DNA from 4 places in the Vibrio scophthalmi genome. Region 4 is predicted to be linked to each of the others. Evidence: predicted binding sites of a transcription regulator. Region 4 holds the regulator's gene; each other region holds the start of a gene.
What was found. The regulator PurR, encoded in region 4, represses purine synthesis genes. The targets are predictions, from matches to a motif close to TNANGNAAACGTTTNCNTNA.
Positions count from the first base shown of each region.

Region 1: RJD38_RS06965 (NCS2 family permease) is a predicted target of PurR. The motif match lies at 2,315-2,334, and genes of this name have one in related genera.
Region 2: purL (phosphoribosylformylglycinamidine synthase) is a predicted target of PurR. The motif match lies at 1,695-1,714, and genes of this name have one in related genera.
Region 3: purM (phosphoribosylformylglycinamidine cyclo-ligase) is a predicted target of PurR. The motif match lies at 1,969-1,988, and genes of this name have one in related genera.

Region 1 covers NZ_CP134271.1:1,527,862-1,531,938, reverse strand. The annotation lists gene RJD38_RS06970 (phosphate-starvation-inducible protein PsiE) at 175-600, opposite strand; gene RJD38_RS06965 (NCS2 family permease) at 727-2,097, opposite strand; purine riboswitch at 2,163-2,262, opposite strand; gene gmk (guanylate kinase) at 2,635-3,258, shown strand; gene rpoZ (DNA-directed RNA polymerase subunit omega) at 3,371-3,643, shown strand; gene spoT (bifunctional GTP diphosphokinase/guanosine-3',5'-bis pyrophosphate 3'-pyrophosphohydrolase) at 3,681-4,077, shown strand, end outside.
Region 2 covers NZ_CP134271.1:614,663-618,739, forward strand. The annotation lists gene purL (phosphoribosylformylglycinamidine synthase) at 1-1,553, opposite strand, end outside; gene mltF (membrane-bound lytic murein transglycosylase MltF) at 1,847-3,412, shown strand; gene RJD38_RS02720 (hypothetical protein) at 3,695-3,829, shown strand; gene tadA (tRNA adenosine(34) deaminase TadA) at 3,923-4,077, opposite strand, start outside.
Region 3 covers NZ_CP134271.1:606,151-610,227, forward strand. The annotation lists gene rluF (23S rRNA pseudouridine(2604) synthase RluF) at 1-1,053, shown strand, start outside; gene upp (uracil phosphoribosyltransferase) at 1,248-1,874, opposite strand; gene purM (phosphoribosylformylglycinamidine cyclo-ligase) at 2,055-3,095, shown strand; gene purN (phosphoribosylglycinamide formyltransferase) at 3,098-3,739, shown strand; gene RJD38_RS02690 (tellurite resistance TerB family protein) at 4,077-4,077, shown strand, end outside.
Region 4 covers NZ_CP134271.1:375,857-379,933, forward strand. The annotation lists gene torR (two-component system response regulator TorR) at 49-759, opposite strand; gene torD (molecular chaperone TorD) at 999-1,646, shown strand; gene purR (HTH-type transcriptional repressor PurR) at 2,034-3,038, shown strand; cyclic di-GMP riboswitch class I at 3,189-3,277, shown strand; gene RJD38_RS01615 (TfoX/Sxy family DNA transformation protein) at 3,387-3,980, shown strand.

The DNA.
Region 1 (4,077 bases), 1.2 Mb from region 4:
GCAAATGCGTGCGGGTAACGAAATTAACTGTGAGTGATTAGTTTGAACCAAAAATCCGATGACGTCATTGCTTAGTGTCTGCGTTACCGCAACTATTCTGATTAATTCATCAATAACTCTAACTCACTCACTAAAAAGCCCCGCAATTGCGAGGCTCTGAGCGACCATATTCGACTATTCGTCTTTTTCGGTGGTACGTCCGTCGATGTATGGCCAATAGTGGTGACCAACACGGATCAATAAGGTCGCGGCGGCAAGAATAAAGGCAGCCAATGATAGCCATACAATCAAGGTGGCATCGAGCTCTTTCATTCCCAGAGTGATATAACGAGCAATCGCCATCATGGCGATATAGATCGGGTAGCGCACCGGGATCTTACCGTTCATCACAAACTGCTGCACCATCGCCAAGACTTCAAGATAGATAAACATCAGCAAGATATCGGTTAACTGCACGCGCCTTTCGACAAAAACATGCACAAACTCTTCCACCATCGCGAATAAGGTGGCTAGCGTAATCGCGACCAAGAGTATCGCTTCCAAAATATGGAATACTTTTAAAAACGGTCGACTAAACGACTTGGGAAGATTAGAAGGCATGGTTCAAGCTCATCAATAATTAACATCTAATGGTTAATTTTATCACGGCTTTATGAAAGAGGGATGGCCTTGCAAAGCGCAAGGCCATTTATTTTGCAGTTTTAATACCAATAGCGGCTGTTCGGGTTACAACAACACTAAGTACGCAAGGAACACCAATGACAACACATAAATCGCTGGGTGCACTTCTTTCGCTCGGCCAGCCACAACCATGGCGAAACAGTAGCTAATAAAGCCCATCGCCATGCCGTTCGCTGGCGAGAAGCTCAACACGGTAAACATGATGGTAAAGAAAGCTGAAATGCGTGACTCTTTCTGATCCCAGTTGATTTGGCCTAAACGACCAATCATGTAGATCCCAACCACGACCATCGCAGGAGCCACCATCGCTGCGGAGAAGATAGAGAACAGCGGGTAAAGGAACAACGACAGCAAGAACATGCCCGCCACCAATACTGCAGCTAAACCGGTCTTCGCACCTTGCGAAGAAGCAATACCCGACTCAGAGAATGCGGTAATCGACGTGGTACCCAAAATAGAACCAATTACGGTACCGCCCGCATCGGCAACCAGCGCAGAACGTGCATTGGGCACTTTGCCATCTTCATCAATAATACCGGCATCACGGCCTACGCCAATGATGGTGCTAAGGCCATCAAAGAAATCGACAATTAGGAAGATCACCACGATAAACAGTAAATCAAACCACTTATCCATGGTAATGCCCGATAAATCGAAAATCGCACCGAAAGTGCTGTCCATGCTCGGCGGCATTGACACGATTTGATCCGGAATTGGCGCGTAGTTGGTTCCCAGCATGACATCCGCGATGACCGTTAATACGATGGCTGATACAAAAGAGATAAAGGTCGCTAATTTAATATCACGCACCATACAACCGAGGGCGATAAAGATACTGATGTAAGCAATCAATACCTGCGGATTAGCGATATCACCCATGCTGACCAGAATGATTGGGTTAGAAACGATGATGCCTGCATTTTTCAAACCCAAAAAAGCAATAAACAGCCCCAAGGATACCGTGATCGACAGTTTCAAATCCTCTGGCAGTGATTCAATCATCGCCTTACGAATATTGGTCATCGATAGAATCAGGTACAGCACACCAGAGAGGAAAATACCGAAAAGTGCTTCGTGCCATACCACAGCCACTGAACCGCTGAGCAACATGCCTTTGAAAAAGCCATTCATACTCATGCCCGGTGCCAGCATCACTGGGTAGTTACCCCAAATACCCATAATCAAGGTCGCAATCGCCGCTGAGATTGCTGTCGCCGTAAACACCGCGCCTTTATCCATCCCCGGAATACCACCCAAAATCGCTGGGTTGACCGCGAGAATGTAGCTCATCGCCAAGAAGGTAATAAAGCCAGCGTACAGCTCGGTGCTAACCGTGGTTTTTCGTTCTGAGATCTTAAAGATCGACTCTAGAATGCCAGAAGATTTCTGGGCTTTGAGGGTAGATTCGACACTCACAATGTAACCTTACAACTTAATAAAATAGAAGATGGGTACACATGCTGATATAGAGAAAGTTCGCCTAAAATAAGCCAACTTACTGTAGTCATCGAGATAGGCTCGATGGTAGAGACGTCCAGTCCAATTCACTAGACATATACAGCACGTAATCGTTTGCGCGGATTGTAAGGGTTTAGAGTAAAAGTTCAACGCTTTTTAACTTGTGATTGCGAAATAATGCAAACGATTGCTTTGATTGTTTCATTACATACACTATTTTTAATCAACCACACACATATCAATTAGCCACGCACTCCCTTTACCTAGCCGCCAATGATGGCCATCAAGCGAAGATCCTTCTTCTGGCCGTTTTTGCATGGCTTTAACCGGTGAAGCCATTTCTTTTCCTTGTTATGATCCTTGTGATCGTGCTACTCTTCGCCTCCATTTTTCTGACCTCATTTTCACTATTTACGTGATTCTTCTTGGTCAGTGCTATCTTTAAACAGTCGACTCTTCTTTCGGCACCATCCAACCAAATGTGGAACGTTACATATGGGCAAAGGTACTCTATATATCGTCTCGGCACCGAGCGGCGCTGGTAAATCTAGCTTGATCTCAGCGATGCTGGAAACCAATCCAACATACGCGATGAAAGTATCTGTATCTCACACGACGCGCGGTATGCGCCCTGGTGAGCAAGATGGCGTGCACTATCACTTTGTGCAAAAAGAACATTTTGAAGAGTTGATTGAAAAATCAGAATTTCTTGAGTATGCCGAAGTATTCGGTAACTACTACGGCACTTCTCGTGTATGGATCGAAGAAAACCTTGAAAAAGGCATCGACGTATTCCTTGATATTGACTGGCAAGGCGCTCGTCAAATCCGTGAGCAAATGCCACTAGCGCAAAGCATCTTCATTCTACCGCCATCAAATGGTGAGTTAGAGCGCCGCCTAAACGCACGCGGCCAAGATAGCGAAGCCGTGATTGCAAAACGCATGGCAGAAGCAAAAGCAGAAATTTCTCACTATAACGAGTACGACTACGTTATCGTGAATGATGACTTTGATACTGCATTGATGGACTTTAAAGCTATCATCCGTGCAGAAAGATTGAAGCAAGATAAGCAAGCTGCTAAATATAAAGGCATGCTTGACGCTTTACTGGCTGAGTAAGGGTCTCCCAAAAGCCATTCACAGATGAGACAGCGCTGTGGCTAGAATATAGTCGCGTAAGCCTGTATAATTTCTCGTCATTCAAAATTTTAGTTAACTATTTGGAGTCCTCATGGCACGCGTAACTGTTCAAGACGCTGTTGAAAAAGTTGGCAACCGTTTCGACCTAGTACTGATTGCGGCTCGCCGCGCTCGTCAAATGCAAACTGGCATGAAAGATTCACTAGTGCCAGAAGAGAACGATAAACCGACGGTTATCGCTCTACGCGAAATCGAAGAAGGTCTTATCACTAAAGACATCCTTGATGCACGCGAGCGTCAAGAGCAACAAGAGCAAGAAGCAGCAGAACTAGCAGCAGTAAGCAGCATCGCTCACACTCGCTAATCTGACTTTCTCTACAACTCTTTCCTAGGCCTAAAGTTTGTATCTATTCGATAGCCTCAAAGACGTTGCCCAAGAATATCTAACAGAGCCTCAAATTGAGGCTCTGCGTCAATCTTATGTGGTAGCGAAAGATGCCCATGAAGGGCAAACTCGCTCTAGCGGCGAGCCTTATATCATCCACCCTGTTGCGGTTTCTCGCATCTTGGCCGAAATGCGCCTTGATATTGAAACGCTCCAAGCGGCTCTACTTCACGATGTCATCGAAGATTGTGATGTCACCAAAGAAGATCTAGAAGAAAAATTTGGCACGACCGTTGCCGAACTTGTGGATGGTGTTTCTAAGCTGGATAAGCTTAAATTTCGTGATCGCAAAGAAGCGCAAGCAGAAAACTTTCGCAAAATGGTCCTTGCCATGGTGCAAGACATTCGCGTTA
Region 2 (4,077 bases), 240 kb from region 4:
TCTACTAACTCAGGAAGAGCATTCGAGATACCGCCCGCGCCCACATCATGGATAAACGCGATTGGGTTCGCATCACCTAGCTGCCAACAACGGTCAATCACTTCCTGACAACGACGCTCCATCTCTGGGTTTTCACGTTGTACCGAAGCGAAATCTAAATCTTCAGAAGAAGAACCAGAATCCATAGAAGATGCCGCTCCGCCACCAAGGCCGATGTTCATCGCAGGACCACCAAGAACGATTAGGCTTGCACCGACTGGGATCTCTTTCTTCTGCACATGCTCATCACGGATATTACCAAGACCACCAGCTAGCATGATTGGCTTGTGGTAACCACGTACTTCTTCACCTGCGTGAGAATTTACCTTCTCTTCGTAAGTACGGAAGTAACCTAGTAGGTTTGGACGACCAAATTCGTTGTTGAATGCAGCGCCACCAAGTGGGCCTTCAAGCATGATATCTAACGCAGTAACGATACGGCTTGGCTTACCAAAATCGGTTTCCCAAGGTTGAACAAAGTTCGGGATTTTAAGGTTCGAGACAGAGAATGCCACAAGACCTGCTTTTGGCTTACCACCAATACCCGTTGCGCCTTCATCGCGGATCTCGCCACCAGAACCCGTTGATGCACCCGGCCATGGGGAAATAGCCGTTGGGTGGTTATGGGTTTCAACTTTCATCAAGATGTGAGTCTTCTCTTGATGGTAGTTGTACTGGCGAGTTTCTGGATCTGGGAAGAAACGACCCACTTCTGAGCCCGTCATGACTGCCGCGTTATCTTTATAAGCAGAAAGAACGTGATCAGGGGTGACTTCAAAGGTGTTCTTAATCATTTTGAACAATGATTTATCTTGTTTAACACCGTCGATAGTCCAATCTGCGTTGAAGATCTTATGACGACAGTGCTCAGAGTTCGCTTGAGCAAACATCATCAATTCGATATCAGTAGGGTTACGGCCAAGCTTTTCGGTAAAGCTTTCTAGCAAGTAATCAATCTCATCTTCAGCTAAAGCAAGACCTAGGGTAACGTTTGCTTTTTCAAGCGCAGCGCGACCACCGGCCAGTAGATCCACTTCAGCGTATGGTGCAGGTTGTGACACTTTAAACAGTGCCTCTGCAGATTCAACATCGGTGAAAACCACTTCCATCATACGATCGTGCAAGATGGCTTTAAGCTCAAGCTTTTGCAGTTCGTTCAGCTCTGTAGAGGTTTCAACATAATACGCTGTACCGCGCTCAAGACGTTGAACTTGGTCCAAACCGCAGTTACGAGCAATATCTGTTGCTTTTGAAGACCATGGCGAGATAGTGCCTGGGCGTGGCGTCACAAGAAGTAGCAATCCTGCTGGATCGTGCTCTTCAATAGTTGGGCCATAAGTGAGGAGTTTTTCTAACTTCTCAAGCTCAGGCTGAGCAAGCTCGGCCGTCAAGTTAGCAAAATGCATAAACTCAGCGTAAATAGCGGTCACAGGTAATTGCTGTTCACGGCAAAGTTCAAGAAGCTTGTTAACACGAAACTCTGAAAGAGCTGGGGAGCCACGCAAAATTCTCATGTGCTTAGGTCTCTCTACGATTAATGAAAGTAATATTGGAATAAATTCAAATGGTTAAACAACATCCATTACAAACTCATGCCAATCCTACCTAGCCGTTGCGCAGGCATTATAAAGCAATTGTTTTTGTGATGTAACATCAAAAGCAAACGTTTGCGCACTTTTTTTTGTCAAATTTGAATTACAGCTAAATTGTGCAAAAACAAAGCGGTGGTCGCGAACGCTTTCGCTGCACTTTGCCTTATCTCGCCACTCTGATATAAAGGCCGTACATGAAGTATGAGAATCACTAAATGAGTAGCCAATTTTTAACCAAAGCACGGACCTATTTTGTGCTTGTTTTCAGCGCGGTTTTACTCGCTGGCTGTCAGATCGAATCTGAACCAAAAAGCGACCTAGACCAAATCCGCGAACGCGGTGTATTGCGTGTGGGTACCCTAAATAATCAGCTTTCTTACTACATCGGTCCCGATGGCCCTGCTGGTTTGGATTATGAAATTGCGCGTCAGTTCGCTAAAGAGCTTGGCGTACGTTTGGAAATGAAACCCGCTTATCGCATTTCAAACCTTTATCCTGCATTGGAAAATGGCGAAATAGATATTATTGCCGCAGGCCTTACCCAATCTCCTGAACGTATGCAGCGCTTTCGCCCTGGCCCTGCGTATTACTACGTCAGCCAGCAGTTGATCTATGAGAAAGGCAAATGGCGCCCACGTAATCTTGAGCAATTGTTAGCCAAGCAAAACGAATTAATTGAAGAAAATGAAGGACAGCCGATTGTCACTATCGTTGGCGATTCTCATTTCAACCAGACACTCAGCAAAATTCAGCAAGAACACCCTGAGTTTAAGTTTACGATTGATCCCAATGCCGATGTCAATGACCTACTAAAAGAAGTCTCTGAAAGTGATATTCGCTTTACTGTGGCAGATTCAGTGGAAGTTTCCTTATCACAGCGCATCTATCCTGATGTGGCGACCGCATTTGAATTAACAGAAGATCAACCTACTTCTTGGTTCTTACGCCGCTCTGAAGATGAAAGCCTTTATGCGATGGTGATTGAATTTTTCGGTCATTTAAAACAATCGGGTGAACTAGCTCAATTAGAAGAGAAATACATCGGTCATGTAGGCTCATTTGATTACGTTGATACCCGTGCGTTTATCCGTGCACTGGATAACAAGCTGCCAAAATGGTCACCGTTATTTAAACAATATTCCGAAGAGTTCGATTGGCGCTTAATCGCAGCATTGGCTTACCAAGAATCACATTGGAACCCAATGGCAAAATCACCAACAGGCGTACGCGGAATGATGATGCTGACGCTGCCAACGGCGAAAAGTGTGGGAGTAACCAACCGCCTTGATCCCGAACAATCAGTAAAAGGCGGGGTTGAGTACCTACGTAGAATGGTGGCACGCATTCCTGACTCGATTGAGCAACATGAGAAGATTTGGTTTGCGTTAGCTTCTTACAACGTCGGCTACGGTCATGTGATGGATGCTCGTCGCCTCACTAAGAAGCAAGGCGGTAATCCTGACCAATGGTCTGATGTAAAAGAGCGTTTACCTCTTTTACGCCAAGCGAAGTACCATCGCCAAACCCGTTACGGCTATGCGCGTGGTGATGAAGCGAAAAACTACGTCGAGAATATTCGTCGTTACTACCAGAGCATTATTGGCCACATTGAGCAGCAAACGCCGGATGAAGGAGAAGTTGATATCAACGATTTAACAGTGATTCAACTCGACCCGAGCGTCTTGTCAGCGGCAAGCAGTTCAATAAGCCCTGCTTCTACCGCAATACCTGCCGTTTCAGGCAGTGTATCCGCCGCTAGCGTAGCCAAAAGCGAAGAATAACGGCGAGATAAGCGAATCCAAATCAAAAGAGCCTCACTTAGTTGAGGCTCTTGCTTGATATTTACCCTACAAACCAGAGATACTCACTGCCCTTCGCGCAAGCAGAGCAACTGACTCACTCATAGGCCTCTGCTGACTATCATCCGCGAAGCTGCTTTCGGACTCCTAATACCACACAACACTGCACTCACTCTTCACTCCGTTTTACGAGCAAGAGAGGGGACGTTTGTGTTGAATTTTAGGAATATTTGATTTTACAGATATCTGTAGGAGATTGTGATTATGCGTAAACGTCGCATGCAATCAAAACGCCTTACAAAGACTGTTGCTGCTAACCGCCGTAAACGCAAGCTAGTCAACAACAAGAAAAAGGTGATTGCCCGCCATCGAGCGTTCATGCAGCTATCAAGTTACTGAGCCTTCAGCTGACTTTAGCTCAACTTGAGTGTTAGATGAGACGAGAAGGTTAGTAAATAGCGGTTGATATTTACTAACCTCACTTCCAAAGGGTTACTCACCCTGATCGGCTTCTTTCTTTTCTGCTTGCTTACGCGCTTTAATCTCTTTACGGCGACGCTTAAAAAAAGCCTGCAATTGACTGCGACAATCCTCTTCAAGTAACCCATGTTCAACCTGTGCGTAATGATACGCCGCTTGATGTTCAA
Region 3 (4,077 bases), 230 kb from region 4:
CGTGTCACCATTAATGGTCAGATCCCTGAAATGGGTACCAAAGTTATGTCTGGTGATGATGTTTGCATTGACGGTCAACCGCTCAAAGCCAAAGAAAAACCTGTCTATATTGCTCTAAATAAGCCAACCGGTATTACCTGTACTACCGAACGCGACATTCCGGGCAACATTGTTGATTTTATTGGCCACCGCTCACGTATCTTCCCGATTGGTCGTCTTGATAAACCTTCTGATGGTCTGATCTTTCTAACCAATGATGGCGACATCGTTAACAAGATCTTGCGTGCTGGCAACAACCACGAAAAAGAGTATGTGGTGCGTGTTGATAAGCCAATCACAGACGATTTTATCCGTCGTATGGGCGCAGGCGTTAACATCCTTGATACCGTTACTCTGCCATGTAAAGTCACCAAAGAAACCAAATTTTCATTCCGCATCGTATTGACGCAAGGCTTAAACCGTCAAATTCGTCGCATGTGTGAAGCTCTGGGTTATGAAGTATTTAAACTGCGTCGTGTTCGTATCATGAACATCACGCTGGATGATATTCCAAATGGCCGCTGGCGCTATTTAAGCGATGACGAAATCAACGAAATTCATGCCATGTGTGAAGGTTCTGTCAGTACCGAAGAAGCGTCAAAGACCGATGCTAAAGGCAAACACATTCGCAAAGCAACTGACGCTAAATTGTTTGATAGCCGCGAAGAGAACCAAGAGTCAACCGCGCGCCGTAATCAAAACACACGTACTTTTAAAGGCCGTAATGCTGACGAGTTCCGCCATGCACCTAACTCAAAGAAAGGTCGTCATGGTGAGCAAAATCGTGAGCGTAGTAACGAACGTGGTCAAAGTCGTAGCAATGATCGCTCAGGTAATCGTAACAACAACGACGACCGTAGCAACGATAAGCGCAATAACGACCGGTACAATGACAAGCCGAGCTATAAAGGCCGTTCGAACGACAATAACTCTCGTCCGAGTTCATCGCGTCCAAACTCATCACGCCCAAGCAATAAACCACGCGTTGGTGGTACATTGGGTTTGAAGAAGTAAACAGAGCTGAGAGCAGAAACAAGATTCGAGATTCGAGATTCGAGATTCGAGATTCGAGAGTTTAGAATCGAGAAGCTAAGAGCAGAATCGAGAAAAAGGGCGAGATCCCCTACTCGGGCTAACGTGCTCTGTGAGAAGATATTCTAAACACAAAAAAAGAGGAGCATCAGCTCCTCTTTTTTATTGGATTCGGTTTACTTAGTACCGAAGATCTTATCGCCTGCGTCACCAAGACCAGGAACGATGTAACCTTTGTCATTCAGTTTTTCATCGATCGCAGCCGTGTATAGTTCTACATCTGGGTGCGCTTTTTCTAGAGCTTCAATACCTTCTGGAGCCGCAACAAGTACAAGTACTTTGATTGCCTGACAACCTTTCTCTTTTAGTAGATCGATCGTTGCGATCATAGAGCCGCCCGTTGCAAGCATTGGGTCAACCACAAGTGCGATACGCTCATCGATGTTTGAAGCAAGCTTGTTAAAGTATGGTACTGGCTCAAGTGTTTCTTCATCACGGTAAATACCAACAACACTGATACGTGCGCTTGGCATATGCTCAAGTACACCATCCATCATGCCAAGACCAGCACGTAGGATTGGCACTACCGTTACTTTTTTACCTTTGATTTGATCTACTTCAACAGGGCCATTCCAACCATCAATGGTCACTTTCTCTGTTTCAAAGTCTGCGGTTGCTTCATAAGTTAGTAGGCTACCAACTTCAGTCGCTAACTCGCGGAAGCGCTTAGTGCTGATGTCACCTTCTCTCATTAGACCAATTTTGTGTTTAACAAGCGGGTGTTTTACTTCAACAACTTTCATGTCCATCTCCGGCAAATAGGGTATTTTTCAAATAAACCTTCAGATTATAAACGATTTCGTTCTCAATTTCTTGATCTTGTATAAGATAAAAAACTCACGCAAACGTTTGCTATTGGTATTTATCAACTGGTAGAATAACGCCGTTTTCTCATATCCAACTTACTTAACCGAGGACTTCCTGTGAGTGGCAATAATACTTCTCTAAGTTATAAAGATGCTGGCGTTGATATCGATGCAGGTAATGCACTTGTTGATCGCATTAAAGGTGCGGTGAAACGTACTCGTCGCCCAGAGGTTATGGGTGGAATTGGTGGCTTTGGTGCACTTTGTGAATTGCCAACCAAATATAAGCAGCCAGTCTTGGTATCGGGTACTGATGGCGTGGGTACAAAACTTCGCCTTGCATTGGATATGAACAAACATGACACCATCGGCATCGACCTTGTGGCGATGTGTGTTAACGATCTTATCGTTCAAGGCGGCGAGCCACTATTCTTCCTTGATTACTACGCAACAGGCAAACTCGATGTTGATACCGCAGCAGACGTTGTTACTGGTATTGCTGAGGGTTGTATTCAAGCGGGTTGTTCACTCATTGGTGGTGAAACAGCAGAAATGCCAGGCATGTACGAAGGTGAAGACTATGACGTTGCTGGCTTCTGTGTTGGCGTTGTCGAGAAAGAAGACATCATCGACGGTAGCAAAGTGGCCGCTGGTGACGCACTGATTGCTGTCGGTTCTAGCGGCCCTCACTCAAATGGCTACTCTTTGGTGCGTAAGATCCTTGAAGTATCTGGCGCAGACAAGAACGAAGAGCTTGCAGGTCGTACTATCGGTGAGCACCTACTTGAACCCACTCGTATTTACATTAAATCGGCACTAAAAATGATCGAGCAGCATGACATTCATGCTATCTCGCACATTACTGGTGGCGGTTTCTGGGAAAACATCCCACGCGTTCTACCACAAGGCACTAAAGCCGTGGTTGATGGTAACAGCTGGGAGTGGCCAATTATCTTTAAATGGCTACAAGAGAAAGGTAACGTCACGACACACGAGATGTACCGTACCTTCAACTGTGGTGTAGGCTTAGTTGTTGCACTACCTGCTGACCAAGCAGACGCAGCCGTCAAGTTGCTGCAACAAGAAGGCGAAAATGCATGGGTAATTGGTAAAATTGCTCCAGCACAAGCAGGCGAAGAGCAAGTAGAGATCAATTAAGTATGAAGAGTATCGTTGTTTTAGTTTCTGGAAATGGCTCCAACCTACAGGCCATCATTGATGCGTGTGATTCTTCAATCACCGATGGCAAAGTGACCGCCGTATTCTCAAATAAAGCGGAAGCCTATGCGCTTGAGCGTGCAAAAAACGCCGGAGCTGCTGGAGTATTTCTTGATCCTAAAGCGTTCGATACTCGCGACGCTTTCGATCATGAGTTGATGCGCCAAATGGATGAGTTTAAACCTGATTTAGTCATCCTTGCTGGTTATATGCGTATTCTAAGTGGCGAATTCGTTCGCCACTACATGGGCCGCATGATTAACATCCACCCTTCTCTATTGCCGAAATATCCAGGCCTTAACACCTACCAGCGTGCCATTCATGCCGGTGATGAAGAACACGGCACCAGTGTGCACTTTGTTACCGAGCAACTTGATGGTGGTCCGGTGATCTTGCAAGCTAAAGTGCCTATCTTTGATGAAGACACGGTAGAAACTCTCACCGAACGCGTGCAAAACCAAGAGCACCGCATCTATCCAATGGTCGCAAAATGGTTTGTTGAAGGCCGTTTAGAAATGGTCGATGGCAAAGCCGCTTACCTTGATGGCGATCTGCTCAGCATGCACGGTTACGCACCGGAGTAGCGCTTCGAGATTCGAGAAAAGCAGAACGCTTCGCTCGAGAGACGAGAAAAAGCTAACAGCAGAACGCTTCGCTCGAGAGGCGAGAAAAGCGAGAGGCGAGAAGTTACCCACCTCTCGTTTCTCGATTCTTTTATCTCGCTTCTAAACTCTCGATTCTCACCTCTTTAATCTCGCTTCTCGTCTCTTCAATCTCGCCTCTCAATCTCGCTTCCCGATTCTATTCTCGCTTCAATCTCGACTCTCAAAACCCTATCCCATTAATCTTACGTTCATTTTTGCTCTGCTAATGTTCTTACACTCACTCTAAGAGTTAATTACGCCACTACTGGAGCTTCTTA
Region 4 (4,077 bases):
CGAAGCCTAGGCTTCGGTTTTTTTATTGTTGGGTTGTTTCAAAGACGATTAATCGCCTGCGAACATATAACCTTCACCGTGAACCGTGACAAAGATTTGCGGGTTCTTAGGGTCGAACTCCATCTTAGCGCGCATACGACGAATCAGTACGTCGATAGTACGGTCGTTAGGCGCATCAACGCGGTGACTGATCATATTAAGAATGCGTTCGCGACTTAGCACTTGGTTAGGGTAAGTTGAAAGCGCAACCAAAAGCTCGTATTCCGCTTTAGTCAGTTTTACTGGCTCGCCGTTACGGCTAAGCGCACGGCGTTGAACGTCAAACATCCACTCACCAAAACGAACTAAATTTGAATCGTTTTTCTGATCAACAACACTACCGGCATTACGCGCTGACGAAATACGCCACAGTAGGTTTTTCACTCGAACTAACAGTTCGCGAAGTTCAAACGGTTTTGTTACATAATCGTCGGCACCCATTTCTAAACCAACGATCTTATCAATGCTATCCGTGCGTCCTGTTACCAGGATAATTCCAATGTCAGACTGACTGCGTAGTTCACGCGTTAACATCAAGCCATCTTCACCAGGAAGATTGATGTCTAGCATGACTAAATCAATCGCATGATTTTGTAGTGTGTCGCGCATCTGCTCGCCGCTTTCTGCTTCGCTGACGGTGTAACCTTCATTTTGAAAGTAGCCAACCAGCTTGCTGCGAGTTACTGCGTCATCTTCTACAACTAGTACGTGATAGCTCATCTAAACCACTTAATTTGCATTGGGAATTGTTTACGACCTACATTCTATTCATATATCGTAACATTTCTAGTATTTGTTACATTAAAATCAAGAAAGATGATTTTTTATTGATTCAAAACAAAACTAGCCCAAGCATTAACATTTTGCCATTTTTGCACTTATTTTGACGCATTGTGTGTTATCCCTATTCATTTTTCTTCGCTAGAATAGTAGGAGAATGAAAATAGGAGCATTGTTTGATGCAAGAGTTAAAAGCGTTTAACGAAAAGCGTGCAGAAATTTACTGGTGGTTCTCTAGCTTATTTGCCAAAGAGCTAACTGAAGCGGATCTAGAGCAATATCAAAGCCCTGAGATTCGTAGCTTTTTATCTGGCCTTGGTGAAAACCCAAGCCTAAAACCAGCCATTGATGATGTAGTGGATGCACTTAACCGTCAGCTAGACCGCGAAGATGGCCAGCTAGAGTTGGCGGCTGACTTTTGTGACTTATTTTTAAAGTCTGATAAAGAATCTGCACTGCCTTATGCTTCTATGTACATCGGTACAACCGGTCTACTGCATGATAAACCAGCGAACGAAATGGACGCATTACTTCAAAAGTACGGTGTTGCGGTTGAACAAGGCTTGAACGAGCCTGCGGATCATATTGCGATTGAACTTGATCTGCTCGGTAACATCATTATTCGTTCAAACGAGCTTGAGCAAGAGCGTCATTTTGAAGAAAGTTTCGTTGAACAAGAAGCCTTTATCCGTCAACACATTCTAAGCTGGGTGGCTAAATTTGCGACCAAATGCAAAGGCTTAGATAAGTTTGGTTTCTACTCTGCCGTTGCGGCGCTGCTGGTTGCGTTTTTAGAGCTTGATTGCCAATACTTAACGGGTGAATGACGCTCAATATCTACCCAATAGGTGTTTGATGCGTTGATGCGTAATGAGTTGATGCTGAATAAATTCGCGAATAACGGCTTTTTCTAGGGTTGGTGTGGTGTAATAAAAGTAACGAGTGACACCTCATCCACTCCTTGTTTTAAGTGATTTTTATTCGGCTGATGCCTAATCACTCACCTATCATGGTGGGCATAACAGTATGGGGGACGGGATTTTTATTTGCCCCCAAACGAGATGCGGTCTAGAATCGACAGCGCAAACGATAAAAAAATAATGAATTAAATACAAACCGCTGTAATCAAGCGGTTTTTGTGTTTTTAATACTTTCTGCCAAATTATTCTGATATGTGAATACCGCCGTGGCAGCTAAAGATAGGACAACCCCTTATGGCCACTATTAAAGACGTTGCTCGCCTTGCTGGCGTATCAACCACTACTGTTTCACACGTGATCAATAAAACTCGCTTTGTCGCAGAGACAACGCAAGAGCGCGTGATGGAAGCAGTGAAAGAGCTAAACTATGCACCAAGTGCCGTTGCTCGTAGCCTAAAATGCAATACGACTCGTACCATTGGTATGCTAGTAACTCAATCTACTAACCTATTCTTCTCTGAAGTAATTGATGGCGTCGAGAGCTACTGTTACCGCCAAGGCTACACACTGATCCTATGTAACACTGGTGGTATCTACGAGAAACAACGCGACTACATTCGCATGCTCGCAGAAAAACGCGTTGATGGTATTTTGGTGATGTGTTCTGACTTAACAGAAGAACTGAGCGAAATGCTCAACAACCACAAAGACATTCCTAAAGTTGTGATGGATTGGGGCCCTGAGACCTCTCAAGCAGACAACATCATCGACAACTCAGAAGAAGGTGGCTACCTAGCAACGAAATTCTTGATCGACCACGGTCACAAAGACATCGCTTGCCTAAGCGGTCACTTTGAAAAAGCAGTTTGCCAAGAGCGTATCCAAGGCTTTAAACGTGCGATGAACCAAGCACAACTTGAAGTTAACGAAGATTGGATTCTTGAAGGTAACTTTGAGTGTGACACGGCCGTATTGGCCGCCGACCAACTCGTTGCTATGGACAAACGCCCGACGGCTGTATTCTGCTTCAATGACACCATGGCATTAGGCCTAATGAGCCGTCTGCAACAAAAAGGCATTCGCGTGCCAGAAGACATCTCAGTGATCGGCTACGACAACATCGAATTGGCAGAGTATTTCTCTCCACCACTGACGACAGTTCACCAACCAAAGCGTCGTGTTGGTAAAAACGCATTCGAAATTCTGCTAGAGCGTATTAAAGATAAAGAACACGAAAAACGCGTGTTTGAGATGCATCCAGAAATCGTTGAGCGTAGCACCGTTGCAAGAATCGACTAAGTTAATGATTCAATAAAGATTAGCCGAGGGGCAATCCTTCGGCTAAAGCCTCATAAATGAAAGTTATTCTTGCATAAAGATCACAATTATCCCATATTAATAGACTACTTCCTGACAGAAGTAATTTAATCTTTAGCAGAGCAAATTAAGTCACGCACAGGGCAAACCAAACTGAAAAGTTGGGACGCAAAGCCACCGGCCTAAACATTGTAATGATGTACGGCAGCGGGGTTACCGATGGTAGAAATGCAACACGTTAACTGATTACTCTCCAGAAATCTGCATTGACTGCTATTCTCTCGGACCTGATTTGGTGGCGTATATACACATACACCGAGAAAGTACTGAATGGATAAACCAATACTTAAAGACTCTATGAGGCTTTTTGAGCCCTTAGGTCGGATTAAATCTCGCTCTATGTTTGGTGGGTTCGGCATTTTTGCAGACGACACAATGTTTGCATTGGTTGTACACGACAAGCTTCATATTCGTGCCGACGATGCCCTTACTGAGCAGTTTAAGCAACAAGGATTAGAACCGTACGTGTATCACAAACGAGGCTTCCCTGTTGTTACTAAATATTTTGCTTTAAGTGAAGAGTGGTACCAAGACAGTGCAAAAACACTGCAAACGGCTACCGATGCACTCTCTCTCGCTAAGCAAGAAAAGAGCACTCAAGCGAAAACAAAACCAACTCGTATTAAAGATCTACCAAACTTGCGTCTTGCAACTGAACGTATGCTGAAAAAAGCCGGTATCGAATCAGTTGAGAATTTAGAACAAGTGGGTTCAGTTCAAGCATACAAAGCCATTCAAGCCTCACATGATACCCAGGTGAGTTTAGAGTTGCTTTGGGCACTTGAAGGCGCAATTAAAGGCACGCATTGGTCCGTCGTTCCTCAAGCTCGCCGCCAAGAACTGATGTCTCGCCTTGAGCATTAATTTAGAAAATGAATAAATTGAATTAAGCCAGCCATTGTTGCTGGCTTTTTTTTTGAAATTTTTTGCGTGCTTTGAAGTTCCTATATAAAACAACGAG